3 linked regions of the Zobellia alginiliquefaciens genome follow. The protein of the gene in region 2 interacts with the protein of the main gene of each other region in a pairwise test. Links are inferred from orthologs where the notes say so. Each region holds a gene or a part of one and is shown on either strand. Other genes may lie near its edges.

What was found.
Region 1: the proteins of dnaE (region 2) and P0077_RS07775 interact in binary tests that used the Escherichia coli proteins (3 or more experiments, as listed by UniProt). The link is inferred for Zobellia alginiliquefaciens from one-to-one orthologs.
Region 3: the proteins of dnaE (region 2) and P0077_RS14585 interact in binary tests that used the Escherichia coli proteins (3 or more experiments, as listed by UniProt). The link is inferred for Zobellia alginiliquefaciens from one-to-one orthologs.

Annotation. Positions count from the first base shown.
Region 1 is NZ_CP119758.1:1,823,441-1,833,135, reverse strand. Bases 4,172-7,129 are described here. They hold P0077_RS07775 (methionine aminotransferase), read right to left. Parts: upstream 6,251-7,129; coding sequence 5,093-6,250; downstream 4,172-5,092. Other genes in these bases: P0077_RS07770 (ThuA domain-containing protein), read left to right, coding at 6,363-7,129; P0077_RS07780 (3-oxoacid CoA-transferase subunit B), read left to right, coding at 4,172-4,728. Outside these bases: P0077_RS07800 (gliding motility lipoprotein GldH), read left to right, coding at 1-455; P0077_RS07795 (penicillin-binding protein 1A), read left to right, coding at 462-2,810; P0077_RS07790 (CoA transferase subunit A), read left to right, coding at 2,926-3,627; P0077_RS07785 (four helix bundle protein), read left to right, coding at 3,678-4,028; more of P0077_RS07780, read left to right, coding at 4,075-4,171; more of P0077_RS07770, read left to right, coding at 7,130-7,337; P0077_RS07765 (DUF2721 domain-containing protein), read left to right, coding at 7,339-7,728; P0077_RS07760 (succinylglutamate desuccinylase/aspartoacylase family protein), read right to left, coding at 7,991-8,980; P0077_RS07755 (RimK family alpha-L-glutamate ligase), read right to left, coding at 9,011-9,695. UniProt on the Escherichia coli protein: Shows aminotransferase activity with methionine and histidine as substrates, and to a lesser extent also with phenylalanine.
Region 2 is NZ_CP119758.1:1,379,584-1,391,296, reverse strand. Bases 3,259-8,234 are described here. They hold dnaE (DNA polymerase III subunit alpha), read right to left. Parts: upstream 7,893-8,234; coding sequence 3,459-7,892; downstream 3,259-3,458. Other genes in these bases: trxA (thioredoxin), read right to left, coding at 3,259-3,317. In the rest of the region: P0077_RS05820 (response regulator transcription factor), read left to right, coding at 1-148; P0077_RS05815 (hypothetical protein), read left to right, coding at 256-450; P0077_RS05810 (hypothetical protein), read left to right, coding at 993-1,721; P0077_RS05800 (DUF58 domain-containing protein), read right to left, coding at 1,948-2,877; more of trxA, read right to left, coding at 3,000-3,258; P0077_RS05785 (30S ribosomal protein S16), read left to right, coding at 8,301-8,837; ribosome maturation factor RimM, read left to right, coding at 8,855-9,385; P0077_RS05775 (sugar phosphate isomerase/epimerase family protein), read right to left, coding at 9,427-10,470; P0077_RS05770 (tRNA1(Val) (adenine(37)-N6)-methyltransferase), read left to right, coding at 10,648-11,358; P0077_RS05765 (acyl-CoA dehydrogenase family protein), read left to right, coding at 11,414-11,713. UniProt on the Escherichia coli protein: DNA polymerase III is a complex, multichain enzyme responsible for most of the replicative synthesis in bacteria. This DNA polymerase also exhibits 3' to 5' exonuclease activity. The alpha chain is the DNA polymerase catalytic subunit.
Region 3 is NZ_CP119758.1:3,462,347-3,472,039, forward strand. What follows is about bases 3,258-6,213. They hold P0077_RS14585 (DNA polymerase III subunit gamma/tau), read right to left. Parts: upstream 5,676-6,213; coding sequence 3,840-5,675; downstream 3,258-3,839. Other genes in these bases: P0077_RS14575 (alkaline phosphatase family protein), read left to right, coding at 3,258-3,481; P0077_RS14580 (transmembrane 220 family protein), read left to right, coding at 3,484-3,843; P0077_RS14595 (RsmD family RNA methyltransferase), read right to left, coding at 6,124-6,213. Outside these bases: P0077_RS14565 (3-dehydroquinate synthase), read left to right, coding at 1-909; metabolite traffic protein EboE, read left to right, coding at 911-2,104; more of P0077_RS14575, read left to right, coding at 2,108-3,257; more of P0077_RS14595, read right to left, coding at 6,214-6,672; P0077_RS14600 (DUF3822 family protein), read right to left, coding at 6,672-7,505; P0077_RS14605 (hypothetical protein), read right to left, coding at 7,480-8,133; P0077_RS14610 (ATP-dependent DNA helicase), read left to right, coding at 8,235-9,674. UniProt on the Escherichia coli protein: Part of the beta sliding clamp loading complex, which hydrolyzes ATP to load the beta clamp onto primed DNA to form the DNA replication pre-initiation complex.

The sequences.
Region 1 (9,695 bases), 440 kb from region 2 along the record:
TAGCCTTATGTTTTGCATGTAATGATAATTTGGTTAAATCTGAATTTCAGGCTACTAAAGGCGGTTCATGGGGCAAAGCGGATAACATTGTTTTTTCGTTTTCTGAAATAGATACTACACAAAGACATAACATGTTTATTACCGTGCGCAATGACGCTACCTTCCCGTACAACAACCTGTTTTTAATTGCAGAACTGGAATTTCCATCGGGAGAAACGGTGAAAGATACGTTGGAGTACGAGATGGCTTTACCAGATGGTACTTGGTTGGGAAAAGGATATGGTAGCATTAAAGAAAATAAATTATGGTACAAGGAAAACATCGTTTTTCCTTCCTCTGGCGTATATAATTTACGTATCTGGCATGCCATGCGAAAAAATGGTAGTGTTAACGGGGTTGAAAATTTAAAAGGCGTTACAGACGTCGGGTTTGAAATAGAAAAAAGTAACGAGTAACGTATTATGGCCAAGAAGGTGGTTAAAAAGAAAAAAACCAATGGGTATTTTAAATACATCAAATGGTTCTGGATCCTGTTCACTTCAGGTATTCTATTAGTGGCATTAATATTTTTATTGGCTTCTGAAGGTCTTTTGGGCATAGATATGCCTGAATATGAATATTTAGAAAACCCACAGACCAATTTGGCTACCGAAATTATTTCTTCGGATGCCAAAACATTGGGTAAGTTTTATTTGGATGATAACCGTACACCAGTGCCTTATGATAGTCTCCCTCAAAATTTGGTAAACGCACTTATCGCCACAGAAGATGCTCGTTTTTACGACCATTCCGGTATTGATGCTTTCGGGTTTATGAGAGCACTGGCGTATCTTGGTAAAAAAGGAGGTGCCAGTACCATTACACAGCAGTTGGCACGTCAACTTTTTGTGGGTGTACGCTCTAAAAACAAGGTTGAGGCTATCCGACAAAAAATAATGGAATGGGTATTAGCTACCCGTTTGGAAAGGCAGTATACCAAAGAAGAGATTATTGCCATGTACCTTAATCAATATGATTTTCTTAATAATGCAGATGGCATACGTTCTGCAGCAAAAATCTATTTTGGAAAAGAGCCGCAGGAATTGAAAACCGAGGAGTCTGCCGTATTGGTGGGAATGCTTAAAAATTCGTCCTATTTCAACCCTATAAGAAGAGAAGAGTTGGTCACGAATCGTAGAAATACGGTGTTGGGTCAAATGGCGAAGTACGATTATATCACGGAACACGAGAAAGACTCATTGCAGGCCACGAAGATGGATATCAACTTTAATCCAGAATCGCATAAAGAAGGTTTGGCTACCTATTTTAGAATGTATTTGCAAGGTTTTATGAACGATTGGATTTCCAAAAACCCTAAACCTGCTTTAGAAGGAGGCAGGGACAAATGGAATTTGTATCTAGATGGCCTTAAAATATATACGACTATAGATTCACGGATGCAGACCAATGCTGAAGACGCGGTTCGTAGTCATATGTCTAACCTTCAAGATGAATTCTTTCATCAAAATACACCGGACAGAAACCCAACGGCACCATTTTTGGATTTAGAGAAGTCTGATATAAATCGAATTTTGGAGCGTGCAATGAAAAACTCTCATCGTTGGCGACAAATGAAATCTGAGGGTAAATCTGAAGAGGTAATCCGAGAATCTTTCAAGAAAAAGACAGAGATGACCGTTTTTGATTGGAATAGTGACGGTCGTGAGCGTGATACAATTATGACGCCTTTAGATTCTATTAGATACTATAAAACATTCCTAAGAGCGGCAATGATGTCTATGGAACCGCAGACAGGTCATGTAAAAGCTTGGGTAGGTGGTATTGATTATAGACACTTTCAGTATGATAATGTTATTCAAGGATCGCGTCAAGCAGGGTCTACTTTCAAGCCTTTCGTTTATGCTGCGGCTATAGATCAATTACGATTATCGCCTTGTGATGAACTACCGGATACGCAATATTGTATAGAAGCCGGAAAACATGGTAATATGGAGCCTTGGTGTCCAAAAAATGCCGATGGAAAATACTCTGGTAAAAATTATACGTTAAAAGCGGCACTGGCAAATTCGGTTAATACTGTAACGGCACAATTAATAGACCGTGTAGGTCCAAGGTCCGTGGTTTCCATTGTAAACAACCTAGGTCTGAACCGGGAAATTCTAGAGGTACCTTCCATAGCATTGGGTACCCCTGAAATAAATGTGTACGAGATGGTTGGGGCGTATGGCGCATTTGCCAATCAAGGAGTCTATGTAAAGCCCGTTATGGTAACCCGCATAGAAGATAAAAATGGTACGGTTCTGTATGAATATGTTCCAGAAACCAAAGATGTATTGAGTAAAGATGTTGCCTATGCCATGGTAGATCTAATGCAAGGTGTTACCGAAGGTGGTTCGGGTACGAGATTAAGGCATTCTTACCAGAAAAACACTACGGCATATAAAGAGGTTATAACAGGGTATCCTTACGGATTTACGAACCCAATAGCGGGTAAGACCGGTACGACACAAAATCAGAGTGATGGTTGGTTTATGGGTATGGTGCCTAACCTGGTAACCGGTGTTTGGGTAGGTGGTGAAGAAAGATCGGTTCACTTTAAATCCATAACGTATGGTCAAGGGGCTTCTATGGCGCTACCTATTTGGGGGCTGTACATGAAAAAGAACTATGAGAATAAGGATTTAGGCATTTCCGATGGGGAATTTGATAAACCTGAAAACATGTCCATAAATATAGATTGTAGTAAAGTTGAAGAGGATAATGATGAAAATGAAGGTTTGGATGATGATTTAGACGACTTGGATTTTTAAAGAATAGAAGCAGATAAATGCTTGATAAATTGCCCGTGACTTTCACCGAAAGTCACGGGCAATTTCGTTTTAAAATTGTAACTTGACTGCAATAGAAATCTTTTATTCCTTTAGTATGATCTCTAAAAAAGTAACTGATGTAAAAGAAGCCTTGCAGGGTATTCAAGACGGAATGACCTTTATGTTAGGTGGTTTCGGGCTGTGTGGAATTCCGGAAAACGCGATTACCGCACTTGTAGAATCCAACATCAAGGATATTACTTGTATTTCCAATAATGCCGGGGTAGATGATTTTGGGCTAGGATTGCTATTGCACAAGCACCAGATTAAAAAAATGATATCTTCTTATGTAGGAGAGAACGAAGAGTTTGAACGGCAAATGTTAAGTGGCGAATTGGAAGTGGAATTGACTCCGCAAGGTACATTAGCCGAAAAATGCCGTGCGGCACAAGCAGGTTTTCCTGCTTTCTATACGCCGGCGGGTTATGGTACCGAAGTTGCTGCAGGTAAGGAAACCCGGGAGTTTAACGGAAAAATGTATGTGCTGGAGGAAGCGTTTAATGCGGATTTTGCATTTGTAAAAGCATGGAAGGGAGATGAAGCCGGAAATCTGATTTTTAAGGGTACCGCCAGAAACTTTAACCCCTGTATGTGTGGAGCGGCCAAAATTACCGTTGCCGAAGTTGAAGAGCTTGTTCCTGCAGGTGAATTGGATCCCAACCAAATTCATATTCCCGGAATATTCGTGCAGCGTATTTTTCAAGGGAAAAACTATGAAAAACGGATTGAACAACGAACTGTGCGGTCGCACAATTAATAAATGATTCAATGTGTCAATCTAACAATTGGGTGTTTTAAAGCTATAATATGGTAAAAAAAGAAAACCCAGTTGTTGTGAAATCTATTGATTTTGCCTTGAAAATTATAAGTTTTTGTGAATTATTGAAAGAAAAGGGAAAGTATATTATTGCCAATCAACTTTTAAAGGCGGGAACTAGTATTGGAGCAAATATCCATGAAGCGCAAAATGCTGAGAGTAGGGCGGATTTTATACATAAAATGAAAATAGCTCTTAAGGAACTAGAGGAAACCAAATATTGGTTGATATTATGTGAAAGAGCTACCACATATCCTTTTAAACAGGATTTAAAAACTGATATAAATGAACTAGCTTTAATTATGTACAAAATTGTGAGTACGAGCAAAAAGAATAAATAAAAGCGACATTGGTAAATTTTCTCATTTTTTAATTGATAGATTAATTATGTTAGATAAAAACGGAATCGCAAAGCGAATTGCAAAAGAGGTTAGAGACGGTTATTATGTTAATCTAGGAATCGGTATTCCTACTTTGGTGGCCAACTTTGTGAGAGATGATATAAATGTAGAGTTTCAGAGTGAAAACGGCGTTTTGGGCATGGGGCCTTTTCCTTTTGAAGGGGAGGAGGATGCAGACATTATAAATGCTGGAAAGCAAACCATTACGACCCTTAATGGTGCTTCTTTCTTTGACTCGGCTACCAGTTTCGGAATGATTCGAGGTCAACATGTGGACCTTACTATTTTGGGTGCTATGGAAGTTGCTGAAAATGGTGATATCGCCAACTGGAAAATTCCGGGAAAAATGGTCAAAGGTATGGGTGGCGCCATGGATTTGGTGGCTTCTGCCGAAAATATTATCGTAGCCATGATGCATACCAATCGTGCAGGAGAATCTAAACTTTTAAAGAAATGTAGCTTACCGCTTACGGGGGTCGGCTGCGTAACGAAGATTGTAACTAATCTTGCTGTAATTGAGGTAACTTCAAAAGGTTTTAAATTGCTGGAGCGCGCTCCAGATGTTTCGGTTGAAGAAATTGAAAAAGCAACAGAGGGTACGCTAATCATTGAAGGTGAGATTCCTGAAATGAATTTGTAAGTAAAATTACCTCTCGATTTAATCGGGATGTACCCGGAATTCTACCGATTTGTTATTTCACAACAAAAACATACTACTTCACAACAAGTTTTTTTTAGCTAGGACCTTAGGCCGTATTTTTATGGTGTTATTAATCGAAAGTCGCATCCCAAATCCGATTTTACCTAAACTTACGACCTATGGAAGCCCAAATTAACCAAACACCAGAAGAGATTCAAGTGTACAAAAATGATTTTTTCAGCGGAATTGTCATGCTGACCAGAAAATTATTTATGCTGTAAAGCATTTTGAAAAAAATTAAAAAAAAGTGGCTCACCCAAAGGCCGCTTTTTTTTATGCCTTTTTTTAAGGTTTTGCATCAGATTTAAAACGACTGAAGAATGTCAATAGCTTGTTTCAATGTTTCATTTTTCTTTGCAAAACAAAATCGTAAAACTCCGTCTTGGCGGTTATTCACATTAAAAGAAGATATGGGTATGCTTGCCAATTTGTACTCTGTAATCAATCGCTTTGCTAAATCTTCATCACTCTCCTCTGTAATTTTACTATAGTCCAACAGCTGAAAATAAGTTCCCTCAGAGGGTTTAAATTTAAACTTGGAGCCTTTTAATCCTTCTAAAAATAAATCTCTTTTTTCTTGATAGAAAGAAGGTAGGCTTAGATAGTTTTCCTCTTTCCATAAATAGTCCGTCATGGCGCGTTGCATAGGGTGGTCAACACAAAACACAGCAAACTGATGTGTTTTTCTAAATTCACGCATCAAAACTTCGGGAGCGGCACAATAACCTATTTTCCATCCGGTTACGTGAAAAGTTTTTCCAAAAGAGGCACAAACAAAGCTACGCTGTGCTAAATCATCAAACCTAGAAGCACTTTGATGTGCATTTCCATCAAAAATAATATGCTCATATACCTCGTCGCTAACCACAATGCAGTTGGTAGGCTTTAGAATTTCCTGAAGCTGCAGCATATCCTCTTTAGAGAAAATCCGCCCGCTTGGGTTATGGGGCGTATTAACGATTACCATTCGGGTTTTCTCTGAAATTTTAGTCTTGAACGCTTGCCAATCGGGTTTGTAACCATCAGCGTCCAATTGTACATAAATGGGAATTCCGCCATTGAGTTCAATTGCGGGCTCGTAGCAATCATAGGCAGGTTTGAATACGATCACCTCGTCACCTTTGTTTACAAACGCGGTAATAGCTGTAAAAATAGCCTGTGTTGCCCCGACGGTGACAGTAATTTCAGTTTCGGGGTTATAGATTCTATTATGAAGTATTTCAATTTTTTGTGAAATAATTTCCCTGAGGCGGTAATATCCTTGCATTGGAGCATATTGGTTATGACCGTTTTGCATGGCGTTTGTAACCAGATTCCTTAATTTACGGTCTATCTCAAAATTTGGAAAACCCTGAGATAAATCTATGGCGTTATGCTGGCGGGCCAAATTGCCAACAGTAGTAAAAATTGTAGTCTTCGCATTCGGAAGTTTTGATGCAAATTTCAGGTGAGAAGAAGCCATTTTACGTGATTCGGTTAAGATTTCAATTTACAACATTAATAGGCATATACTTTTTCTTTTTTAAATAAACTTAGCTACAATCTCTTATATTTATGCATCCAAAATATGTAATATGTGTAATTTTCGAACCTTAGTTTTTATACTTTCCGTAGTTTTTGTTTCTAATACGGCTATTTCTCAATCATCTCCATCAAAAAAAATGAAAGCGCTTATTGTGGACGGCCAGAACAATCACGAGCAATGGCCTAAAATCACATATATGTTAAAAACCGAAATGGAGAATACCGGTCTATTTACGGTTGAGGTGGCTCGTTCGGAATATACATGGAAGGGAGATAAATACATTTCAGAATTTCCAATAGCCGGTGTTCAGGAAACGGAGGCAAAAGAAAAGCCGGAACATGACCCCAATTATAGTCCCAAGTTTTCAAAGTACGATGTGGTCATCTGTAATTTTGGATGGAATGCTGCTCCATGGCCTGAGGAAACACAAAAGAAATTTGAGAAATACATCAAAAAAGGAGGTGGACTAGTTGTTTTTCACGCGGCCGATAATTCCTTCCCTAAATGGGAAGCTTATAACGAAATGATTGGTTTAGGAGGTTGGGGAGACCGAACCGAAAAAGATGGTCCGTATGTGTATTACAATAATGACGGCAAACTTATTCGTGATGATAGTCCTGGGAGTGCCGGTGCACATGGCCCACAGAGCGAATATCAAATTCAGATAAGAGAAGAGCACCCAATTACAAAGGGAATGCCCCCTGTGTGGTTACATACCAAAGATGAATTGTACAATAGCCTTCGAGGACCCGCAGAGAATATGAAGGTTTTAGCAACGGCATATTCCGATCCGGAAAATAAAGGCACTGATAGGCATGAACCTGCTTTAATGTCTTTAGAGTATGGTAAAGGGCGCATATTCCATAATATTATGGGGCATGTGGATTACTCGGTGGAATGTGTTGGCTTTTTAACCAGTATGCTTAGAGGCGCTGAATGGGCCGCTACAGGAAAGGTAACACAAGCGATTCCAGAGGATTTCCCAACTGCCGACAAAACAAGTTCAAGAAAGATCAATAAATAATATGGAGCTTACATTAAGCATTCCTGCTTTGCTCTTTCCGGCAATCTCACTAACTATGTTGGCGTATAATGCACGATATTTAGCCATTGCTGCCTTGATCAGGCAATTGCATCAGAAGTATGAAGAAACTTCTTCTCCTGCGATTGCCCTACAGGTAAAAAAGTTGCGAAAGCGTTTGTCCATAATCAAGAATATGCAGGCGACTGCAATATTCAGTTTTTTATTGGCAGTGATTACCATGAGTTTAATTTATCTGGAATTCGGCTTTTGGGCCAACCTCGTTTTTGGCATCAGTCTTTTGGCTCTTATGGTGTCGTTGATGCTCTCTTTAATTGAAGTTCAGTTGTCTACTAAGGCACTGGAAATTCAGCTAGAGGATATGGAAAAATAGGCTTTTTTGGTTTGAAAAGAGTTATTTCACAAAACCGACTGCATAGTCTAATTTATACATTGCTAAAGTGACCTGCTCTTGGGCAAAGCCTCGTTTTTCGCTTGTTATTGGTCGATGAACGACCGTATTTCTTGATGTCTATCGGTAAAAGGAATTCCAAACAAACCTGTTGGTCGGTTTTTTTTAATGCGCTTTTAATGTTGATGAATCACCTACTCTTTGCCAACTCGACTAAACTTCGAGGATATCGGACGAATGTCTGTTATCTATCCGCTTGTATGACACCTTCATTGGTAGGTTTCCCAATATGAAATAAAGCTTCCCCTTGATTGACTACAGCTTGATGATTGATGCAAAAAACTAGACCATCAAAAGGCGCTTTTACGGTTTTCTTTCTTTTGGCGTAAGGGTCGGATACAATGCCTAAAACTTGTCCTTTTTGAATTTCACTTCCGTTGGATATACTGGGAACAAACATACCCGCAGTTGGTGCACGCAACCATTTTCTTTCGCCAAGATGAACGGTATTGTTCCGTTCAATATATTTGGGGTCTAGGGTCGTAACCATATCAAGGTGCTTCATGACGTTGAGAATTCCTTGCATGCCTTCAATAATGGAATACTCATCAAAACGCATACTTTCACCTGCTTCGAAAACCACCGTAGGTTTTTTCAATAAAAAAGCCGCATTTCTAAACGAGCCTTTTATAAGTTTGGATGCAAATGAAATTGGGGCATTGAATACCTTGGCCAGTTTTTCACTTTGCTCATCATTGTGGGTGTATCTAATTTGAGGAAAGTTATGCCGTTGACCTCCGCCCGTATGCAAATCTATTCCATAATCTATTTGAGAAAGAATAGCTGAGGTATAGTGATAAGCAATTCTACCGGCCATTGAGCCTGTTCTTGACCCAGGAAAGCTACGGTTTACATCTTTGCCATCAGGAACATCTCTTGAATAATGTATAAATCCGAAGATATTCAGAATGGGAACGGCAATTACTGCGCCTCTAGTGATATTGAACCGTTTTTCAGATAACATACGGCGTACAATTTCAATACCATTGATTTCATCCCCATGCAGACCCGCTTGTACCAAAAGAGTTGGGCCTGGTTTTTTGGCATTGAAAACGTAAACTGGTATGTCTATTAAGGTTCCAGTAGGAAGCCTGTCAATACTAATATTCAACAGTTTTGTCTCTCCAGGCTTTACGCTTTCGCCCTCAATGGTAATTGTTTTATTGGTTTCCATATATGCTCCCGATGTTCCTTTTTTCTATGTTTACTTTCTCTTTTTTCTACAGTTTCGTTCTACGAACCGCACAATTTCTTTAGCAATATTAACACCGGTAGCTGCTTCTATCCCCTGAAGACCGGGTGAGGCGTTCACTTCAATTAACAATGGCCCTTTTTTTGAACGGATGAGATCCACGCCGGCTACACCAAGTCCTATATATTTGGCCGCATTTAGTGCCATGGTTTCTTCTTTTTTGGTGAGTTGCACAGCTTCGGTGCTTCCACCACGATGAACATTAGATCTAAATTCATCATTTCCGCTTCTACGCTTCATACTCGCAATAACTTTATTCCCAACCACAAAAACACGAATGTCTTCGCCATTACTTTCTTCAATAAACTCCTGCAAGAGAATACTGGTATCCATTTTATAAAAAGTATCAATAATAGATTTAGCAGATTTTTTAGTTTCTGCCAAAACAACGCCTAGCCCGTGTGTGCCTTCCTGTAGTTTTATTATGAGAGGAGTACCTCCCAATAATTCAATCTGTTGCTCAATATTGTCAGGGTCTATGGAAAACAAGGTGTCCGGAATAGGAATTCCTTTATTTGCCATAAACTGAAGTGCCTTTACCTTGTTTCTGGCTTTGGAAATTCCTTGTGAATGTGCCGAGCTAAAAACCTCGTTCATCTCAAATTGTTTTACAACGGCCGCTCCATGGCGCGTGACT
Region 2 (11,713 bases):
AGAGATTTCCGAAAAATTGAAAAATCAGAATATTTCTCCCAATAGCGAAAGTACTATAGATAAAAAAGTCAGTAGATTGTTTGATGCTTTTGGAGCTAAAAATACCCATCACCTTATTGCTAAGCTTATTAAGCAAGGTAGACTCTAACACTATATTTTCTATTATGTTACCCGGCCAATAGATGTCAATCCCTTACGGTTATCTGTAAGGGATTGTCTTTTTAAGGTATTAGGTTTGGCCAAACTATTTATGCAATGACAAAATATTACGTGAACAATACCCCGCAATCTAATGGAGACCATGATGTACATACAGAAGATTGTTTTTCACTAGCATTTACTTTAAGTAAAACCGATTTGGGCCATCACGCCACTTATGATTTAGCACTTACCAAAGCTCAAAAAACGTTTAAACGTGCTAACCCTTGCCCGCGTTGTATTGGAGTATGATTAAGAATGGAATTTTGAAATTAAGAAACAGGTTATGTTGTGTAATTACCACTTTCCGATAAACTCGGATACGTTTTACGGTAATATTTACAAGTGTGAATCTATAACTCCGTTGCTCGGTTCTGATGACTCGGAAATTGCACCAATAACTTGAGCTCACAAATACAATAATTCCGATGTAGTCTATATAATGATAGGGTTTGCCAAAAGGTCCTATTAGCACCCATCTTATAATAAGTTGGTTTCTAATGCTCTGAAGTACGTTTCCAAATAAGGCAGTTTTTTTTTTTTTTTTGAAGATTGAGCTGAAATATCTGCTGTAGTTCCTTTTTTGGTCATTGAACAAATTTCAATCCCTTACGGATATCTGTAAGGGATTGTCTTTTTATGATGGTAGGTTTGATCTCATGAATCTGAGCTATTTCATGCTGTAAGATTTTAATAAAAATATAGACCGGCCTGTTGAAGGAGGTGATTGGGGGATTATCAAATTTTGCGGGCTCGGTCTTTAATAAAAGGTAATTAAAAAGAGAAGTAAGTGTATGAAAAATATAGGAGTTCTTTTATTCGTCCTTCTTTTGTCATTTCCAAAACAGGGGCATGCTCAAGATAGTGGTGCTGCGGTTGCTGGAGCTGTTGGTGCGTTGGTTGCTATTGGGGCAGGTATAGCTGCGGTAGAGCAGATGAAAGAAAGGGCGGAACTTACTGCCACGGAATGGTTGTTGGCCAACAATCCGGAAATAACAAGTTTCTCTTTAAAAACACTGGATTTTGATGGAAAGAAATTGAAAGACATGTCTTCTGCCTCGCTCATTACGTTTAAAATTCAAGAATTTCTACCTGGAGATGACCCAGAGTTAAACGGAAGAAAGCAAGTGTTGTTAGGTTTTACGAGCCACGGTTGGATTAATGAGTATGGTATAGATTTTACGAAAATAAAGTGGTTTTTAATAGATAGTTTTGAATGGACCAATATGATGGTGTCATATGTAAAAACAGCATCTAAGGAAAGTGACAATAATAAGACCGAAAAAATATTGGTGAAAGGTAAAATTGTGAATAGGGGAGTTAGAATTAAAAATAAGATGGCTATACCATTTTACAAACTCTCTGGAGATATGTATGTGGTCACGGATTATTCAAACGATATGAAGTTTGTTTACAACGAACGTTCTTTAGGTATTTTCCTAAAAGACACCAAAGATTTGGTACAGATTAAACGGAGTAGCCTTATTGATATTCATCAGTTCTTTTTTGAGGATAATTATTAACCTTTAGAACTTATTTTATTTCTAGTTTTGGAATAACCGTAAAACTAAAAAAGCCTCCAACTTGCGTTGAAGGCTTTTCGCGGTCTGGACGGGACTCGAACCCGCGACCCCCTGCGTGACAGGCAGGTATTCTAACCAACTGAACTACCAGACCGTGGCGTTTAGCGAGTGCAAATATACACCGCATTTTCAATTGCACAAACATTTTTTAATAAAAGTTTCATCTTTAGATAAATTTCTGCCTTTCTACCAAATAGGTGTTCAGCATTTTTGAAAAATCCTCCCGTACATCTACCTCCACATATTTAATTCTATATTGGGCGCATTTTAATTTTAAATCTTCAAAATAGTGGCGGACACTACGTTCGTAGGATTCTTTTATGTTGCTGGAATACAAATCTATGTGTTCGCCGGTCTCTACATCTAGAAAACGTTTAGGGGTATTGTCAAAATCAAAATGGTACTCGGTAGATTTGTCCAAAAGATGGAATAATACTACCTCGTGCTTGTTGTATTTTAAATGTCGGAGAGCTTCAAAAATTTTTTCATCATTTGTAGAATTTTGAAACATATCCGTAAAAAGAAATATGAGACTCCTTCTTTTTATGTTTTCCGCAATCTGGTATAAATAGGTGTAGGTTTCCGTTTGCGGAGCGGGATTTTTGTCTAAACAGACCTCACTTAACTTGGCCAAAAGCATCTGGTGGTGTCTTTCACTACCTTTTTCGGGTGAATAGAAATTATAGGTGTCTGAATATACACTGAGTCCAACGGCGTCTCGTTGCCTTTTTAAAATGTTCATGAGTGCTGCTATGGCGAGCGCACTAAAGCCTATTTTGTTCAGATTACTAGCGGATAGGTTCTTTACCTCCGGGTAGTACATTGATGCTGAGCTATCCAAAATCATATGGCACCTTAAATTGGTTTCTTCTTCATATCTTTTGGTATAGAGCTTGTCCGTTTTTGCAAAAAGTTTCCAGTCAATATGCTTGGTGCTTTCTCCTGGGTTATAAATTTTATGTTCTGCAAATTCTGCTGAAAAGCCATGAAACGGACTCTTGTGTATGCCACTAATGAAGCCTTCCACTACTTGGTTGGCCAATAGCTCCAGGTTTTGGAAAAGTGATGTATTATTTAATTCCGATTGCAGGTTCATAGCACTAAGATAGGTATTAAACGGAAAAGGCTTGTTGCGATACGAGTTGAGGTATGGACAAAAAAAATTCCGCTAAATGCGGAATTTTTTTTATATCGTCCCATTTGCAGGGAAACGTAAAATTATAATGCCGCGTCAATCGCGTCTGTGTATACTTTTTTTGGAGAAACACCAACCTGACGGTTTACAATTTCACCGTCTTTAAATACCAATACAGTAGGGATGTTTCTAACACCATATTTAGCCGCAAATTCTTGATTCGCATCTACATCTACTTTACCTACAACAGCTTTACCGTCATATTCAGAACTTACTTCCTCAATGATAGGTCCAACCATTCTACAAGGTCCGCACCACGCTGCCCAAAAATCAACTACTACCGGTTTATCGCTTTTTAATACTACTTCATCAAAAGTAGCGTCTGTTATTTCTAATGCCATGATTTTAAATTTTAAATATATTATGCAAAGTTAGTCAAATATCTTACGGTTTCCTTACTAACGATACATTGGTTTTAGCTATTGCGCTATCAATCTAATTTATAATGTCAAAATTCTATATTTTTCATCTAAAAAGCTAGCTTAATTGAGTTTATAATGAACTTGATTGTCCGTTAGGGTGGCTAACAGTTCGCTGCTTATTTGTACTTTTTGCTTTCTACTGGATAGGCTTACTTTAATTTCTTCGTCCATTTCATAGACTATAAAATTAAGGGGGTGATTTCCAGGGTGGGATATAAGCGTGTCTTTCAGTTGATGAATGTCTTCTTCCTTAAGGTCGTCAATATTCAATTTAATTGTGAGCTTTTTGGCGTAAGACTCCATTACTTCTTGAAGGAGCATAAAACTGTTGAATTGAATTCGTGGGTCTCCCTTTTTTCCGGTATCCCTGTTCGTCCATCCGTCCTTTACAAAAACCTTGATGTAAGCGAACGAATTTATCATTAAGAAATGCCTGAACCTAAGGTATTCTTCACCGAAAATTCGGAAATCATAAGATTCTGTGTAATCCTCAACAATAAATGAGGCCCACCCTTTTCCGTTTTTAGATACCCGATGCTGAACGTCTGTAATAACACCTGCAAAGGCGAGTTCCCGGTTCACCACGGTTGAGAGGTCACTTAAATTTGCGAGGGAGGCATTGCAGAACGCTTTAATTTCTGTGTTGAAATCGTCTAACGGGTGACCCGAAATGTAAATACCTACTACTTCTTTTTCTCTACGGAGTTTTTCCATGGTGCCCCATTCTTCGCAAGGAGGTACGGTAGGTTCGGGTATTTGAACTTCACTGGCATCTCCGAAAAGACTCACTTGACTAGAATTTTCGCTTTCTTGAAATTTGGCACCGTACTTAACGGTTTTTTCCAAGAAAGTAACCCCATCTCCCTCATCGTGAAAATACTGTGCCCTATGGGTGTCCCCAAAAGAATCAAAACCACCGGCTACGGCTAAACTTTCAAATGCTTTTTTGTTTGCTGCACGTAAATCTATGCGTTTGGCAAAATCAAAAACCGACTTGTACGGACCGTCTTTTCTATTTTCTACTATGGTTTCAACCGCTCCACGACCAACTCCTTTTACGGCGCCCATGCCAAAACGTACGGCGCCGGCATCATTTACGGCAAACTTGTAGAAAGATTCATTAACGTCCGGCCCAAGTACATCTAAGCCCATACGCTTACATTCTTCCATAAAGAAGGTAACCTGTTTAATATCATTCATATTATTACTCAATACCGCCGCCATATATTCGGCAGGGTAGTGGGCTTTACAATAGGCGGTTTGGTAGGCGATCCATGCATAGCAAGTGGAGTGCGATTTGTTAAATGCGTAAGCGGCAAAGGCTTCCCAGTCTTTCCAAATTTTCTCCAGTTTATCAACGGCATGTCCTTTTGCGGAAGCTTGATCAATGAATTTTGGCTTCATTTTGTCAAGTACGTGCTTCTGCTTTTTACCCATCGCCTTACGCAAGACATCGGCTTCACCTTTGGTAAAGTCCGCCAACTTTTGCGAAAGGAGCATCACCTGCTCTTGGTATACCGTAATACCATAGGTTTCCGCTAAATATTCTTCACAGGCATCCAAATCATACACAATTTCTTCGGTACCATGTTTACGGGCAATGAAACTTGGTATGTATTCCATGGGACCTGGTCGGTACAAGGCGTTCATGGCAATAAGATCCGCAAAAACGGTAGGCTTTAACGAGCGCATGTGTTTTTGCATCCCGGGAGATTCATATTGGAACACCCCAACGGTTTCACCTCTTTGGAAAAGCTCGTATGTTTTTTCATCATCCAACGGAAAATTCTCCGGATCAAGTTCAACACCGTGTTTCGCTTTTACGATTTTAACGGTATCCTTAATTAAGGTCAGCGTTTTCAATCCCAAGAAATCCATCTTCAGCAGTCCGGCATCTTCCACTACGGAGTTGTCAAACTGCGTACAGTACATGTCGGAATCCTTGGCAAGTGCCACGGGTACGAACTTGGTAATATCATCTGGGGTAATGATCACCCCACAGGCGTGAATACCGGTATTACGAACGGAACCTTCTAAAACGTAAGCTTGGTTAAGGGTTTCGGACTCTAAACCGTCGCCTTCCGATATATTCAGAAGCTCATTAATTTTCTCTAGCTCTTCACTATTGAACTTACTTCTAAGTACTTTTTCATCGACTCCGATAATCTTTTTCAGCTTAGACATGTTCGGAATCAACTTCGCCATACGGTCTGCATCTCCCAAAGGAAGGTCTAGTGCTCTTGCCGTATCACGAATAGATGATTTTGCAGCCATAGTACCGTAGGTGATAATCTGCGCCACCTGATTGGATCCGTACTTGTCAATTACATAATCCATAACTCGGCTACGCCCTTCGTCATCAAAATCAATATCGATATCGGGCATACTTACACGATCCGGATTTAGGAAACGCTCAAAAAGTAGGTCGTACTGAATAGGGTCCAAATTGGTAATCCATAAACAGTAGGCAACTGCAGAACCTGCAGCAGATCCACGACCGGGACCTACGGAAACATCCATATCTCTGGCGGCCCTAATGAAATCTTCAACAATCAAGAAATAACCAGGGTAACCTGTTTTTTCAATTACCTGAAGCTCAAAATCTAGTCGTTCATCAATTTCGGGTGTAATTTCACCGTATCTCTTTTTGGCACCTTCATAGGTAATGTGACGCAGAAACTTGTTCTCACCACGCTTACCGCCGTCCAATTTATCTTCTTCAAATTGAAATTCTTCAGGAATATCAAAAGCAGGTAACAGTACATCGCGTGCCAAAGTAAAGGTCTCTACTTTGTCAACGATTTCTTGAATATTAATGATAGCTTCAGGAATATCCTTAAAAAGCTCTTTCATCTCATCCGAAGACTTAAAGTAGTATTCTTGGTTAGGCAAACCGTAACGATAGCCACGACCACGACCAATAGGGGTGGACTGCTTTTCACCGTCTTTTACGCATAAAAGAATATCGTGCGCATGAGCGTTTTCTTTTTCGGCGTAATAGGTATTATTTGTGGCAACGAGTTTTACATTGTGTTTTTTGGCAAACTGAATCAAAACTTGATTTACACGGTCTTCATCTTCTTGACCGTGACGCATGATCTCTATATAAAGGTCATCGCCAAAAGTTTCTTTCCACCAAATAAGGGCTTCTTCTGCCTGGTTTTCACCAACGTTCAATACTTTACTGGGTACTTCGCCATAAAGGTTTCCTGTCAACACCATGACATCTTCTTTGTACTGCTCGATGACTTTTTTATCGATACGAGGTACATAATATTTACCGTCAACAAAGGCAATGGAAGACATTTTTGCTAAATTCAAATAACCCTTTTTGCTTTTAGCGAGCATCACTATTTGATACCCATTGTCTTTTTGAGACTTGTTGGTGTGGTCTTCACAGACTTGAAATTCACAACCGATTATAGGGGTGATTTCCTGTTCTGGTTCCGGTAATTCCGCTAATGGTTCTTCACCTTCTTCCAGTGTTCCGTTCTGTGTAGCTTCGTAGCGTTTTAAGTTGGCTTCGTTTCTTGCAACAACACCTTTATTGTGGTTCAGGACTCCATTTACGAAGTGAAAAGCCCCCATCATGTTGGCATGATCTGTCATGGCTACGGCAGGCATTTTTGCTTTTGCTGCGGCTTTTACCAAATCCGGGACGCTAATGGTAGATTGTAATATGGAGAACTGCGTGTGGTTGTGTAAATGGGCGAAACTTGCGTTTTCTAAAGTTGCAAGGTTTTCTTGTATTTCCTCTTGTGAAACTCCACCCGTATCTTTTTCCCAAAGCGCATCCGCTATTTTTTTCGATGCTTTTTTTAGGTTGATGTGCTTAAGGCCGATAAGCTGAATCTCTTGCGGGTTGGCCTCAGAGAAATTCTTGAAATAATCTGGCTGTACATCTAATTGCTCAATGGTGTATTGTTGCTTACGGATAAGCTCTAAAAAACAACGTGTAGTTGCCTCAACATCCGCAGTAGCATTATGCGCTTCTCCAAAAGGCTCACCGAATAAATATTGATGCAATTCGGTCAATGTAGGAAGTTTGAACTTGCCACCACGACCACCGGGAATCTGGCACAGTTGTGCCGTATGCTCGGTACACGTATCTAAAACGGGTAATTCCTGCAATGGGTTTTCAACGCCTAAGCGGTGGAATTCCGCACCCATGATATTTAAATCGAATCCCACGTTCTGTCCAACAATGAATTTTGTTTTGGACATGGCAATGTTGAATTTCTCTAAAACTTCAGCAAGCGATACACCTTGTTGCTCGGCTAGCTCGGTAGAAATACCGTGAATTTGCTCGGCATCGTATGGAATATTGAATCCATCAGGGCGCACCAAATAATCTTGATGTTCAATACATTTACCCATTTCGTCATGCAGCTGCCATGCAATTTGTATACAACGTGGCCAGTTGTCAGTGTCGGTAATAGGGGCATTCCAGTTTTTTGGAAGACCAGTGGTTTCGGTATCAAAGATGAGGTACATATAGAATATTCTGAGTGTTCAACGCGGTCAGGTCATTGACCTGAAAAGTGCCTATAAAATTACTAAAAAGCAGCTGTTAGAAAAAACGGAATTGCTAAGAGTTATTAACGAGTACCATTTTGATGTTTTGTATGGTTAAGTAACTCAAAATTTAGTGGTGTATCAATTTGTAATTTTATGGCAGCGGCTTATGGTAGCGGGTATTTAAGAACTATTTTTGTGTTTGTAAAACATGTCTTTTTAAGTTTTTATATGCAGTTGTTCAAATAACGTTGAATCAATGTTGTCAATTCGACAATTTGAATTATATTTGCACCCGCTTTCAGATGAGCATTGCTTGTTGAAGGCGAACGAGTTAAAAAACTAGAATTAATAACAAGGGTCGGGCACCCTACAAATTAATGTGATATGCCAGTAAAAATTAGATTACAAAGACACGGGAAAAAAGGAAAACCATTCTACTGGATCGTAGCAGCAGATGTTAGAGCTAAAAGAGATGGTAAATTCTTGGAAAAATTAGGTATCTACAATCCTAATACAAACCCTGCAACTATTGAACTTGATGTTGATAGTTCTGTAAAGTGGTTACAAAACGGTGCACAACCTACAGATACTGCTAAAGCAATTCTTTCTTACAGAGGTGTTCTTTTAAAGCATCATTTATTAGGTGGTGTGCGTAAAGGAGCATTAACTGAAGAGCAAGCTGAAGAAAAATTTAATGCTTGGGTAGAAGAAAAAACAGGTAAAATTGCTTCTAAGGTTGAAGGTCTTGACCAGGAAAAAGAAGCGGCGAAAGCTGAGGCTTTAAAAGCTGAAAAAGAAGTAAACGAAAAGAGAGCACAAGCTGCTGCCGAAGCTGCATTGCCAGAAGCACCGGAAGGTGATGAGGCTGCTGCTGAAGAAGCTCCATCTGTAGAGGCTGAAGCGTCTAAAGAAGAAGAATAAATAAATTAGGGACGAAAATGCGTAAGGAAGATTGTTTCTACCTCGGTAAAATCGTTTCTAAATATAGTTTTAAGGGTGAGGTGCTGGTTAAGCTGGATGCCGATGAGCCCGAGATTTACGAAAACATGGAATCAGTTTTTGTCTTGATGAAAGGCAATGTACTGGTTCCATTTTTTATTGATAGATGTCGCCTGCATAAATCGTCACTTCTACGAATAGATTTTGAAGAAGTAAAAGATGAAATGGCAGCAGACCGGATAATGGGACATGAACTTTATCTACCTTTATCGGCACTTCCCAAGTTGGAAGGGGATAAATTCTACTTTCATGAGGTCATCGGTTTTGATGTGCTAGATGATACTCATGGTAATATTGGGAAAATTACTGGAGTAAACGATACTACCTCTCAGGCCATTTTCGAAATTGAAAAAGATGGGAAAGAAATTTTAGTTCCCATAATAGACCAAATCGTGAGGAAGGTTGACCGCGATAGCAAGGTTGTTCATGTAAGTACTCCAGATGGCTTGGTTGACCTATATTTAGGGTAAACCAGAGTTAACCTAGTCTACCTCTTTAGGATCCGTTACATTTATTTTAGTGCCTTCTCACAGAAGGAGACACATTTTTGAACTTCCGCTACGGCATTGGAGCCTTCAGGAATTTCATATTCCAGTTCTACGGTTCCCGGAAAATTATACTTTTTATCCCGAATCAATTGTAGAGCGCCAGCTAGCGGTGTGTCACCACTTCCCCAAACTAGATTGCCCTTACCGTTCGCGGGTATTTGCCTATCCTTTAAATGCATGCTTTTAATATACCCATGCTTATTCTTTATGATATCTAAAGGTGCAGTATTTCCTGCAGCTACAAAATGACCTAAATCTAGGTTTAAAGCATTGAATTTGGATTGCTCCAAAGCAGTGTCCCAGAAAGTAGGAGTTTGTTGCTCATGACCATGATAGGCAATGTAAATTCCATGTTTTTTGGCAAAATTGCCCAGTCTTAGTGTGGTGGCATCGTCTCCAGGGTGCTCAACGGTAACATGGCTAGCTCCTAACACCTTGGCAGTTTTCATGCCCCAGTCAATATCAGCGTCCGAATTTTTTTTGCCAAAGGTATTTCTAGGTTTAAAGGCATAGATGTCAACCCCCGCATCATTGTACATTTTGCGAAATTTCTTGAACTTTTTCATATCCGCATTTTTTCGCCATTCGGTAACTTGTTGGTTGTAAACTGCTTGTTCTGCCTGTATTTCTGTGAGTTCTTTTGCTTCGTCTTTGGTAATGTTTCCTCCCCGTTTCTTTTTCATCAACCCGAAAAATACACTTCTGTCCAATGTGTTTTCGGGTCTGCCGGCAAAAACTTCTGCAGGGTCGCCTATCAGTTCAATGGCATTGATGCCACAATCCAATACGTATTTAAGCGTGGCTTCGGCACTTTGATCCTCCATACTTCGGAAAGAATAGGTAATCACGCCTATTTGTACTCCATTAAATTTAGAGTTCGGTTTCTTGTAATACTTTAGAATGGATGGCACTCCAAAAAGAGATGGTGTAATTAGGCTTGAGCCAGCTGCTACGGTTAGGGTGTTTCTTAAGAATTTACGCCTTCCGGCATTTTTGTTGTCTTGCATTACAAATTAATTTAAGGGTTGAGAGGTATTTATTGATGAGTAAAATATTTCAAAGAAAATTAGGTAATTTCAAGACTAAGGACAATTTTTTATACTCAGTGTAACAAAACCCTTAAGAGGTGAAATTTTATTCGGATATTTCACCGGTATAGAAATGTGTAAATACCGATTTTAAGAATGAAACCGTTCAAATTCAAGCAGTTTAGTGTAGAACAGGACCAATGTGCCATGAAAGTGGGAACTGATGGCGTGTTATTGGGGGCGTGGGCAGCCATTGAAAACAACCCCGAATCTATTTTAGATATCGGCGCGGGAACAGGACTCATAGCATTGATGATAGCACAGCGTAGTTTGGCCGATAGTATTGATGCGTTAGAGATTGATGAAGGTGCTTATGAGCAGTGTGTCTCAAATTTTGAAGCTTCGGATTGGGGTGATCGACTTTTTTGTTACCATGCAGGACTTGATGAATTCGTGGATGAATGGGAGGATCCGTATGATTTGATTGTTTCTAATCCGCCTTTTTATTCCGAAGATGTTTCTAGCGGAGACAGCTCGCGTGATAATGCAAGGCAGAATCAATCGTTACCTTTTGATGAGCTATTGGAGGGGGTGTCAAAATTGTTGGCCCAAGATGGTTCGTTTGCTACGATTATTCCGTTTAAAGAAGAAACGGCTTTTTTACAGTTGGCAAAATCTTTTGGATTATATGCGCAGCGGATTACTAGGGTGAAGGGAAGTACAACATCAGAAGTTAAACGAAGTTTGTTGCAATTTGGTTTTGCTGAATCGGATGTTGATTTGAGCGAGTTGATTATCGAAACTGGAAGACACGAGTACACAGCGGAATATGTAGCGTTGACAAAAGATTTTTATTTGAAAATGTAACAATTATGGTTTATAGTGTTATATTTCATTGTTACATTTGATAAAAATCCATTTTATGAAACCTGATTTGTTCGAAGCTCCCGACTATTATAATCTTGATGACCTTTTTTCCGAAGAACATAAATTGGTGCGCGATGCTGCCCGCCAATGGGTAAAAAGGGATATTTCCCCTATTATTGAAGAGTATGCTCAGAACGCAGAATTTCCGAAACAAATTTTAGGAGGTTTGGCCGAAATAGGTGCGTTCGGACCTTATATTCCAGAGGAGTATGGGGGAGCGGGATTGGACCAGATCAGCTACGGACTCATTATGCAAGAAATAGAGCGTGGCGATAGTGGCGTGCGTTCAACTGCA
Region 3 (9,693 bases), 2.1 Mb from region 2 along the record:
GGTGGTGAGGCCTGTAAGAATGATGAGAGTCAGGTTGAAGATATTCTAAAAGCGGTTAGTGAATACGCCATTTGCCGGCATTCTTTTGTAGTCGTAATTGGCGGCGGTGCGGTTATTGATATGGCAGGTTATGCCGCGGCAATTGCCCATAGAGGTGTGAAACTTATACGTATACCAACAACGGTATTATCTCAAGATGATTCTGCGGTAGGGGTTAAGAATAGTGTAAATGCCTTTGGGAAGAAGAATTTTATAGGAACTTTCGTTCCTCCGTTCGCTATAATAAACGATACGGATTTTTTAAAAACCTTGGAGCAGCGCGATTGGATATCCGGTATTTCGGAAGCTTTAAAAGTTGCGCTGATTAAAGATGGGGTCTTTTTTGAGTATTTGGAAAAAAATGCACATCTATTAAGAGATAGAAATATGGAAGCTATGCAGTACACTATATATAGGTGTGCCGAAATGCATATGCATCACATAGCTCAAGGTGGAGATCCGTTTGAAAGTGGTTCTTCCAGACCATTGGATTTTGGACATTGGGCTGCCCATAAATTAGAATATATGACCAATTATGCACTGCGTCATGGTGAAGCGGTTGCAAAAGGAATTGTTCTAGATGTTGCCTATGCGCATTTAATCGGTTTGATTAATGAAGCCGATTTAAATCGTGTGGTACGTGTTTTTCAGAATATAGGTTTTGATCTGAGTTTTCCGTTGGCTTTTAAGAAAGAAGTAACGGAGTTGTTAAATGGAATTGAAGAATTCCGGGAGCACTTAGGAGGAGAACTCACTATTACTCTAATTTCGGACATTGGTAAAAAACATGATGTTCATGAAATAGATAGGGAAATCATGAAAAACGCATTGGAGTTGGTAAACGAAATTTCTAAACTTAAAGTAGAGTAGCTTGCGCATAGATAAAAATTTTCAACTTACATATTGTACCAATATCCACCCAGGATTTGATTGGAAGACCACTTTTGACAGTCTTAAGAATCATGTTCCACAGATTAAGCAAAAAGTATCTCCTAGTGAGCCTTTTGGGTTGGGTTTAAGATTGTCTAATAAAGCGAGTGAAGAACTTGCCTTGAGTGGAAATTTAGATGAATTTCAGCAATGGTTAAGTGAGAATGAGGTATATGTCTTTACCATGAACGGCTTTCCCTATGGTAATTTTCATAACGAACGTGTTAAGGATGATGTGCATGCACCAGATTGGACCACTCCAGAGCGATTGATTTATACGAAACGAATGTTTGATCAATTGGCCGCTTTGCTTCCGGAAGGTAATACAGGTGGGATTTCAACATCTCCTGTAAGTTATAAATATTGGCACGCCACGGAAGAGGCAACAAAATCGGCTTTTGAAACGGGTGGCAAAGGTATGGTCGAAGTCGCTATTCATCTGCATAAAATAGAAAAGGAAACAGGAAAATATCTACATCTTGATATTGAACCGGAACCGGACGGTATGTTGGAGAATAGCGATGAGGTTCTTCAATTTTTTAAAGATTATCTATTGCCTATTGGTGAGACCATGATAGGTGATACGTTAGGCTTGGATGTAGAAGATGCGAAGAAATTAATTTACCGTTATCTTACGGTTTGTTATGATATCTGCCATTTTTCATTGGCTTATGAGGAGCCAAAGGAAACTTTTGAAAAATTTGAAAAAGCAGGAATCGCAATAGGTAAAATTCAAGTAAGTGCCGCTTTAAAAATCCTTTCAAATCCATCTGGAAATGAGGAAATATGGAAAGCTTTAGCTCTTTTTGATGAGCCTACCTATTTACATCAAGTTACTGAAAAGGTAGGTGGCAAGGTGAAAACCTATAATGACCTGCCTATAGTTCTTGAGCATAAAAGGGAATTTAAGGAATTACGAGCACATTTTCATGTACCTATATTTTTGGAACGGTTTGGCGCTTTAGACTCTACCCAAGACCATATTCTAAAAGTGATGAAATATTTAAAAGAACACCCTGTTTCTAAACATTTGGAGATTGAGACCTATACTTGGGACGTTCTCCCATCTGCTCTAAAAAAAGACCTTTCGGAGTCTATTATTAGGGAGATTGATTGGTTTGTAGAAAAGTTTTAGAAGATGAAGAAAACGCTAGTGATTAATGTGGTGGGCTTGACCCAGCGTCTTATTGGGGAGCATACCCCATTTATAGAATCCTTTCTAAAAAAAGGAAAATCGGCTTATATAAGTCCTGTTTTGCCAGCAGTAACCTGTTCTGCACAATCCACTTATTTAACAGGGAAAACTCCTGACGAACATGGTATTGTTGGGAACGGTTGGTACTTTAAAGATGAGTGTGAGGTGAAATTCTGGCGGCAGTCTAATAAATTAGTTCAGTCTGATAAACTTTGGGACGAACTTAAAAAAGAAGATGAACATTTTACCGTAGCGAACCATTTTTGGTGGTATAATATGTATTCTTCCGTAGATTATAGTTTAACGCCAAGACCAAACTATTTAGCGGATGGTCGAAAAATACCGGATGTGTATTCGTACCCTCCTGAGTTGAGAGATACGTTGCAGGATGAATTGGGTACTTTTCCCTTGTTTCAGTTTTGGGGTCCTAAAACCTCTATAAAATCGAGTAAATGGATTGCTGATGCAGCTATTCGGACGGACGAGATGCATAATCCCACTTTATCATTGGTATACCTTCCTCATTTGGATTATAACTTGCAACGTCATGGATTGGATTGTGACAAGATTAAAAAAGACCTTAAAGAGATTGATAAGGTAGTGGAGCAGTTGGTAAAGCATTTCCAGGAGCGTAATGCACAAATTGTTTTGCTTTCCGAGTATGGTATAACGGATGTAAACAACCCTATACATTTAAACAGAATCTTGCGCTCTAAAGGTTATATAGCTATACGAGAAGAGCGTGGATTGGAACTTTTGGATGCTGGTCAGAGTAAGGCTTTTGCAGTTGCCGATCATCAAATTGCACATATTTATTTAAATGACCCTTCCGTAAAGCTAGAGGTAAAGGCTTTGTTAGAATCCATTTCTGGCGTGGAAAAAGTATTGACGGGCGATGAATTGCAAAAAGCGAATCTGAGTCATGAAAGAAGCGGAGACCTTGTTGTGGTTGCCGATGCCGATTCTTGGTTTACCTATTATTTCTGGTTGGATGATGCTAAGGCGCCAGATTATGCGCGTATGGTAGATATTCATAAAAAACCGGGTTATGATCCCGTAGAGATGTTGACGGATCCTAAGGATAAATTAGTGATGGCCAAGGTTGTAGCTATGTTGTTGAAGAAAAAAATGGGATTCAGAACGGTAATGAACATCATTCCTTTGGATGCAACTTTGGTAAAAGGTTCGCACGGGAGGATACCGGAAGATAAAGCAGATTTTCCTATCCTAATAACCGATCAAGTCAATGCAAATTTTAATGATGATGTGGAGGCTACGGACGTATATGCAATTCTAAAGGACCATATAACGGAGTAAGTATGAAAATTTTCTTCAAAATAACGGGTGTTGTGTTTGCAATTCTTTTTGCTTGGGGAGCTCTTGTGCAGTATAACGACCCGGACGCCACGATCTGGTATGTAATCTACGGCTTGGCGGCTTTGGTTTCAATTCTTTTCGTGATAAATCGTTTGAGTTTTAAAGTCGCTATTTTCTTTTGTTTGTTGTCTATTATAGGAACTTTCAAACAGTGGCCCGTTCAATTTGAAGGTTTTACAATAGGTGAAGGTGAGATAGAAAATATAGAACGCGGAAGGGAAGCCTGTGGTTTGCTAATTATAGCAATAGTAATGCTTATGTATGCGCTTAGAATCCGTTTTGATAAGCGTGTGCAGCATTAAAGGTCTAAATCAAAAGTTTGCCTAAGCAGGTCTATAGCCGGGTTTTTCTCCCTTAACTTTTCATATTTTTCCTCAGGGGTAAATGCAAACTTCTTTGCTACGGTTTCATTAACCGTGATTTTCAGTTCAATAAAGTAGTTGTTGAGATTTCGTCTTAAATGCTCCATTAAACCATATTGCTCACGCTCAATTTCCTTTTTCATGGTTCCGTTAGGTAGTTCTATCCAAATGATTTTGTCTTGAACTAATTTAGGTACATCTGCATTGAGGTTGGAAGCTAGAATTTTCTTTCCTTCCAAATCGATTTTATCAACAAAATCTGCCCAATGTTTTTGCATTTCCTCTTCTGTAAAAGCATCTTTTGGCAGTTTGCTTTCGTCAATGGTTTCGTCTTTGCGACTAAGCTCGTGTTCTTTTTTTGCTTTTAGGCTAGAAATGGAAAGTCCGGATATTCGTTTTCCTCCGCCTATATTTATTTTCTTTGCTGGTGAGGCTTCGGGTTGAGGAGTGTTGGTTTCTTCTATTCTAGGTTCAGCAACAGCTCTGGTGCTAGGTGCATTTGTGGCTACTTCTTCTTGGTACTGTTGATTTTCCTGTTTTTCAACTGTAGGAGTTGTTTCCGAAGTAGCGGTTTTTGGTTGCTCCTGATTAGCGGGTGTGGCAGTTTGTGCCAGAGCTTTTTCAGGAGAGCTATTTCCTTTAAAAAAGGAAGCAGGTGCTATAAAATCGATAGTAGAACCGTCTAGGACGTCAGATTCAGAATTTTTTTTTTCTGCCTCAAATCCAATCGAAGCTAATTTCATTAAGGTAAGTTCTACCAGCAACCGTTGGTTTTTGCTGGTTTTATACTTTAAATCGCAGTCATTGGCTATGTTTAAAGCTTGAAGTAAAAACTGCATGCCGGTCTTTTTTGACTGCTCCAAGTAATTCTGCTTGGCTACGTCACCAACTTCCAGCAAGTTAATGGTATCTTGATGTTGACAGACCATTAAATCCCTAAAATGAGAAGCTAAACCACTTATAAAGTGATGACCGTCAAAACCGAGTGATAAGGTTTTATTGAACAAAAGGAGTAACTGCGGAATGTTATGCTCAAGTATTAAATCTGTTGCCGAGAAATAGGTGTCATAATCAAGAACATTAAGATTCTCCGTAACTGCTTTTCTAGTTAGTTCCTTTCCTGAAAAACTAACAACCCTGTCAAAAATAGAAAGGGCGTCTCTCATAGCGCCATCAGCCTTTTGAGCTATAATATGCAAAGCGTCATCATCCGCAACAATGCCTTGATTCTCCGCAATATATTTTAAGTATTCTGCAGCATCTTTAACTGTAATTCTTTTAAAATCAAATATTTGGCAACGAGAAAGTATCGTAGGTATGATTTTGTGTTTTTCCGTGGTGGCCAAGATAAAAATGGCATGCTTTGGTGGTTCTTCCAACGTTTTTAGAAAAGCGTTGAAGGCCGATTGTGAGAGCATGTGCACCTCATCTATAATATATACCTTGTACTTACCAACTTGGGGCGGTATGCGCACTTGGTCAATAAGGTTACGAATATCATCTACCGAGTTATTTGAAGCGGCATCGAGCTCAAAAATGTTAAAAGCAAAATCTTCACCTTCCCGTTCCGTTCCATCAGAATTTATCTGTTTGGCCAAGATTCGTGCACAAGTAGTCTTGCCCACACCACGAGGACCGCAAAATAAAAGGGCCTGCGCCAAGTGATTGTGTTCAATGGCGTTAGTTAGGGTATTGGTAATGGCTTGTTGCCCCACAACATCTCTAAATGTTTGAGGTCTATACTTACGTGCCGATACAATAAAGGGTTCCAAAAAAACTTGCGGTTTAGAATTTACTTTAACTCAATACTACAAATATAAAATAAGGAATGGTAAGTGCCTTTTATTTCGATGGGATAAAGTCTTTATTTATCAACAATTGTACTAATTTAGCACGTTAAGCAGGCCGCCTTATCGCTGCCGTGAAAACGGGAGAGGAAAGTCCGGACACCATAGTGCAGCATAGCGGGTAACGCCCGTCGTCCGTTTTACGGAAAGGACAAGTGCAGCAGAAAGTATGTACAGGTAATGCTGTAGTGAAACCAGGTAAACTCTATGCGGTGAAACGTCATGTAAATCGGTGCTTGAGGGCTGCACGCCCGAGCCGAAGGGTAGGCGGTTTGAGACTAATAGTAATGTTAGTACTAGATAAATGATAGGGAGGTCTTTAGGGACTCAACAGAATCCGGCTTATGGCCTGCTTATTTTTTTTTGGTGATTGTTAGTCTTGATTTGGAGCCTCAAAGAAACTAAAAACGCTACTTCCGTATTTTCGTTTTTCAGAAAAATTATCGATATGCGACAAGTCCATATGACTGGCGTGCTCAATTATGACTGCACCGTTGTTATGTAATAGCCCATTTTTGAATACCATTTCGGGTATTTTTTCGAAAGATTCCACAGGGAGGTCGTATGGTGGGTCAGCAAATACTATGGTTGCTTTTTCTCTTGACTTTTCAAGATGGGTAAATACATCACTTTTAAAGGCGACGATGCCCATTTCAAGTGCTTCCGAGGTTTCGGTTATAAATTTCACACATCCATAATCGGCATCAATCGCGCTAATTTGTTGCGTTCCTCTGGAAGCAAACTCGTAACTGATGTTTCCCGTGCCTGCAAATAGGTCCAGGACAACGAGTTCATCAAAATAATAACGGTTGTTCAAAATGTTGAATAAGGCTTCCTTGGCCATATCCGTGGTAGGGCGAACGGGTAATTTTCTTGGAGCCGTTATTCGCTTTCCTTTATGTATACCTGATATAATGCGCATTAAAAAGCGTTTATTACGGTGAAATCAATAGTTTCTTCTGGTTTGTCAATGCCGGGATATTCGGTGAACGATGGGTAAAACATGGAAACATCCTTTACGTAGTTGTAACACAAATCGTAGATATCATCATCCTTTTCAATATCGCCAAACAATTTAATGGATACTGATTCCGCATCAAGTTCTAACTGTTCTAAGGTGAAAAGTAGGTAGTAGAGAAAATCTTCTTTAGTGACAAAATTAAAACTATTGAAGAGTAACAGTTTTTTTGACGCAATAATAGTCACGTCCATTTGGCGTTGTGATGTGTGTATGTAGCACACGGCATTTTTGTTAGGGGTTTGCCCGTTCATTAATGCTTCTACCATAACGGTGCCGTTATGCTTAAAGGTAAATTCACCAAAAAGGTCGTAAATGTAGTTGTTGATGTTTACAAAAGGAACGTAAACATTGTTGATATCAAAACTTTCAAGTTCATCAAAAGCCAAGTGGTCGTTAGCCAATATTTTGGTGTTGAACTTAAGGTAATTGGCCAGTTCGTTTTCGTTGAACAGGGTTTTTGGAACAAGACTAAAAAGGTTGTTTCTGTGTACTACTACAATTTCAGAAAACTGTTCTTGCTCTATTTTATGCGTGGAAAAAAGAAGTTTTAAACGTTTAAGTATTTCATAAGGGGTCAGTTCCTTTGCAAAAACCACTTTTTCGGAATCTAAAATACTATGGGCTACTGTGTCAAAAACACAAAAAGAAAGTCCATTCAAGCTAACTTGAATGGACAGTTTTTTAAAATTCTCCACTGGTTCTCCAGTATTATTTTTGGTCTCCTTTTTTATCATATATAGGGGGCCAGTTTCCGGCAGTACTAACTTCAGTTAAAGAACCTACTTTTATGGATGGTCCGTTTACTTCTTCAACACCAACCTCTGCTTTTTCTTTCTTTAAAAGAGTAGGCTGCTGATCGTATAAAACAACTGACTTGTCAACTTTAGCTTCAAAAACAGGAGCTTTATAATTTCCTTTGGTAAGAACATCGGCCTTCATTTCAAACTTTTCGCCATTTTTAGCAAAAGGTACTTCCATAAGGGTCTTGTAACGATTGTCACTCTTGAAAAGTGAATCTTTTACAGAAACGGTACCTAGTGTATCTATAATTTTCACTTCTTTCAATAAGTCAATCTGGTATGTTTTATCGAATTCCATATAAGAAGAATCTCTTTGCTGAGTAATAGTGTACTCTGCAGTATCGATAAACTTAATCAAACTGTTGAAATCTTTAGCATATCTTCTGTTGACCGTTTTGTAGGCCTCTTGAGCATTTCTAATGTCCTTCAATTTAGCAATAACTTGCCCGAAACGTTGTTCTTTGACTTCGTTGAATTGGATAGGGCCTGTAACTGATTGATATATAAGGTATGCTAAACCTACACAAGCAACCCAAAGTACAATTTGAATTATGGTCTTCATTTCTCTAGTGTTAATTATATTTTAGTGGTTGTCACAAATCTACAATTTTTTTTCAATCGCAAAAGTTTTTCGCCTAAAAATCCTGTTTATCTTTGATACCTATGACTACGTTGAACGATGCATCTTTTTACAAAATATTAAAGGAGAAATTTCCACACGAGCCTACTCTTAAGCAAGCGATAGCACTGCAAAAACTAGCTACGTATATACTTTCTGACAGAAGGGACGATGTGTTCTTACTTAAAGGTTTTGCCGGTACTGGTAAAACAACCTTGGTAGGAACCTTGGTAAGCAGCTTGTGGAATACTAGAATGAAAGCTGTTTTGATGGCTCCTACCGGCCGGGCGGCAAAGGTGATGTCTAACTACGCGAATACGCAATCCTTTACCATTCACCGTAAAATTTATTTTCCTAAAAAACAGGGTGGAGGTGGTATCCAATTTGTTCTGGCTCCCAACAAGCATAGAAATACAATTTTTATTGTTGATGAAGCATCTATGATACCGGATGCCCCAACGGACTCTAAGCTTTTTGGTAATGGTTCCCTTTTGGACGATTTAATTCAGTTTGTGTATGGAGGCCATAATTGTAAACTGATCTTAATTGGGGATACCGCTCAGTTACCACCGGTGCATTTAAATTTGAGTCCTGCCTTGGATCCTGATAAATTGGCTCTGAATTATGATAAAGAGGTAGTGCGATTAGAATTGGACGAGGTAGTGCGCCAAGCTGAAGATTCCGGTATATTGGTGAATGCAACGTTACTTCGTGAGCAGCTACAAAGTAGTTTTGTAGATGAGTTTAAATTTCATCTCAGCAGTTTTAGAGATATTGTACGGCTAGTGGATGGGTATGAAATACAGGAGGCTATAGATACGAGCTATTCTGAAAATGGAAAAGAAGAGACCGCTTTTATAGTCAGGTCTAATAAAAGGGCTAACCTTTATAATGAGAATATCCGTAGTCGGATTTTATTTTTGGAGAACGAGATTTCCGTAGGGGATTATATGATGGTGGTCAAGAATAATTATTTCTGGTTACCTCCCAATACAGAGGCTGGTTTTATTGCAAACGGAGATATTATTGAGGTGCTGGAGCTGTTCGCAATAAAAGAGCTGTATGGTTTTAGATTTGCTGAAGTGAAGGTACAAATGGTAGATTATCCTAATCAAAAACCTTTTGAAACGGTATTGTTGTTAGATACCATTAAGGCGGAAACACCTTCATTGCCTTATGAGGAAGGGAATAGACTTTATCAAGAGGTAATGAAAGATTTTGTAGATGAATCTTCCAAATACAAGAAGTTTTTAGGGGTAAAGAGCAACAAGTACTTTAACGCTTTGCAAGTAAAATTTTCGTACGCTATTACGTGCCATAAATCCCAAGGTGGACAATGGAACACTGTTTTTGTAGAACAGCCTTATTTGCCCAATGGAGTGGATAGAGAGTACCTACGTTGGTTGTACACTGCTGTCACTAGGGCAAAAAAACAACTGTATCTCATTGGTTTTAAGGATGATTTTTTTGTTGGTTCGGAATAGGTTAAATTGCAACTTTGTA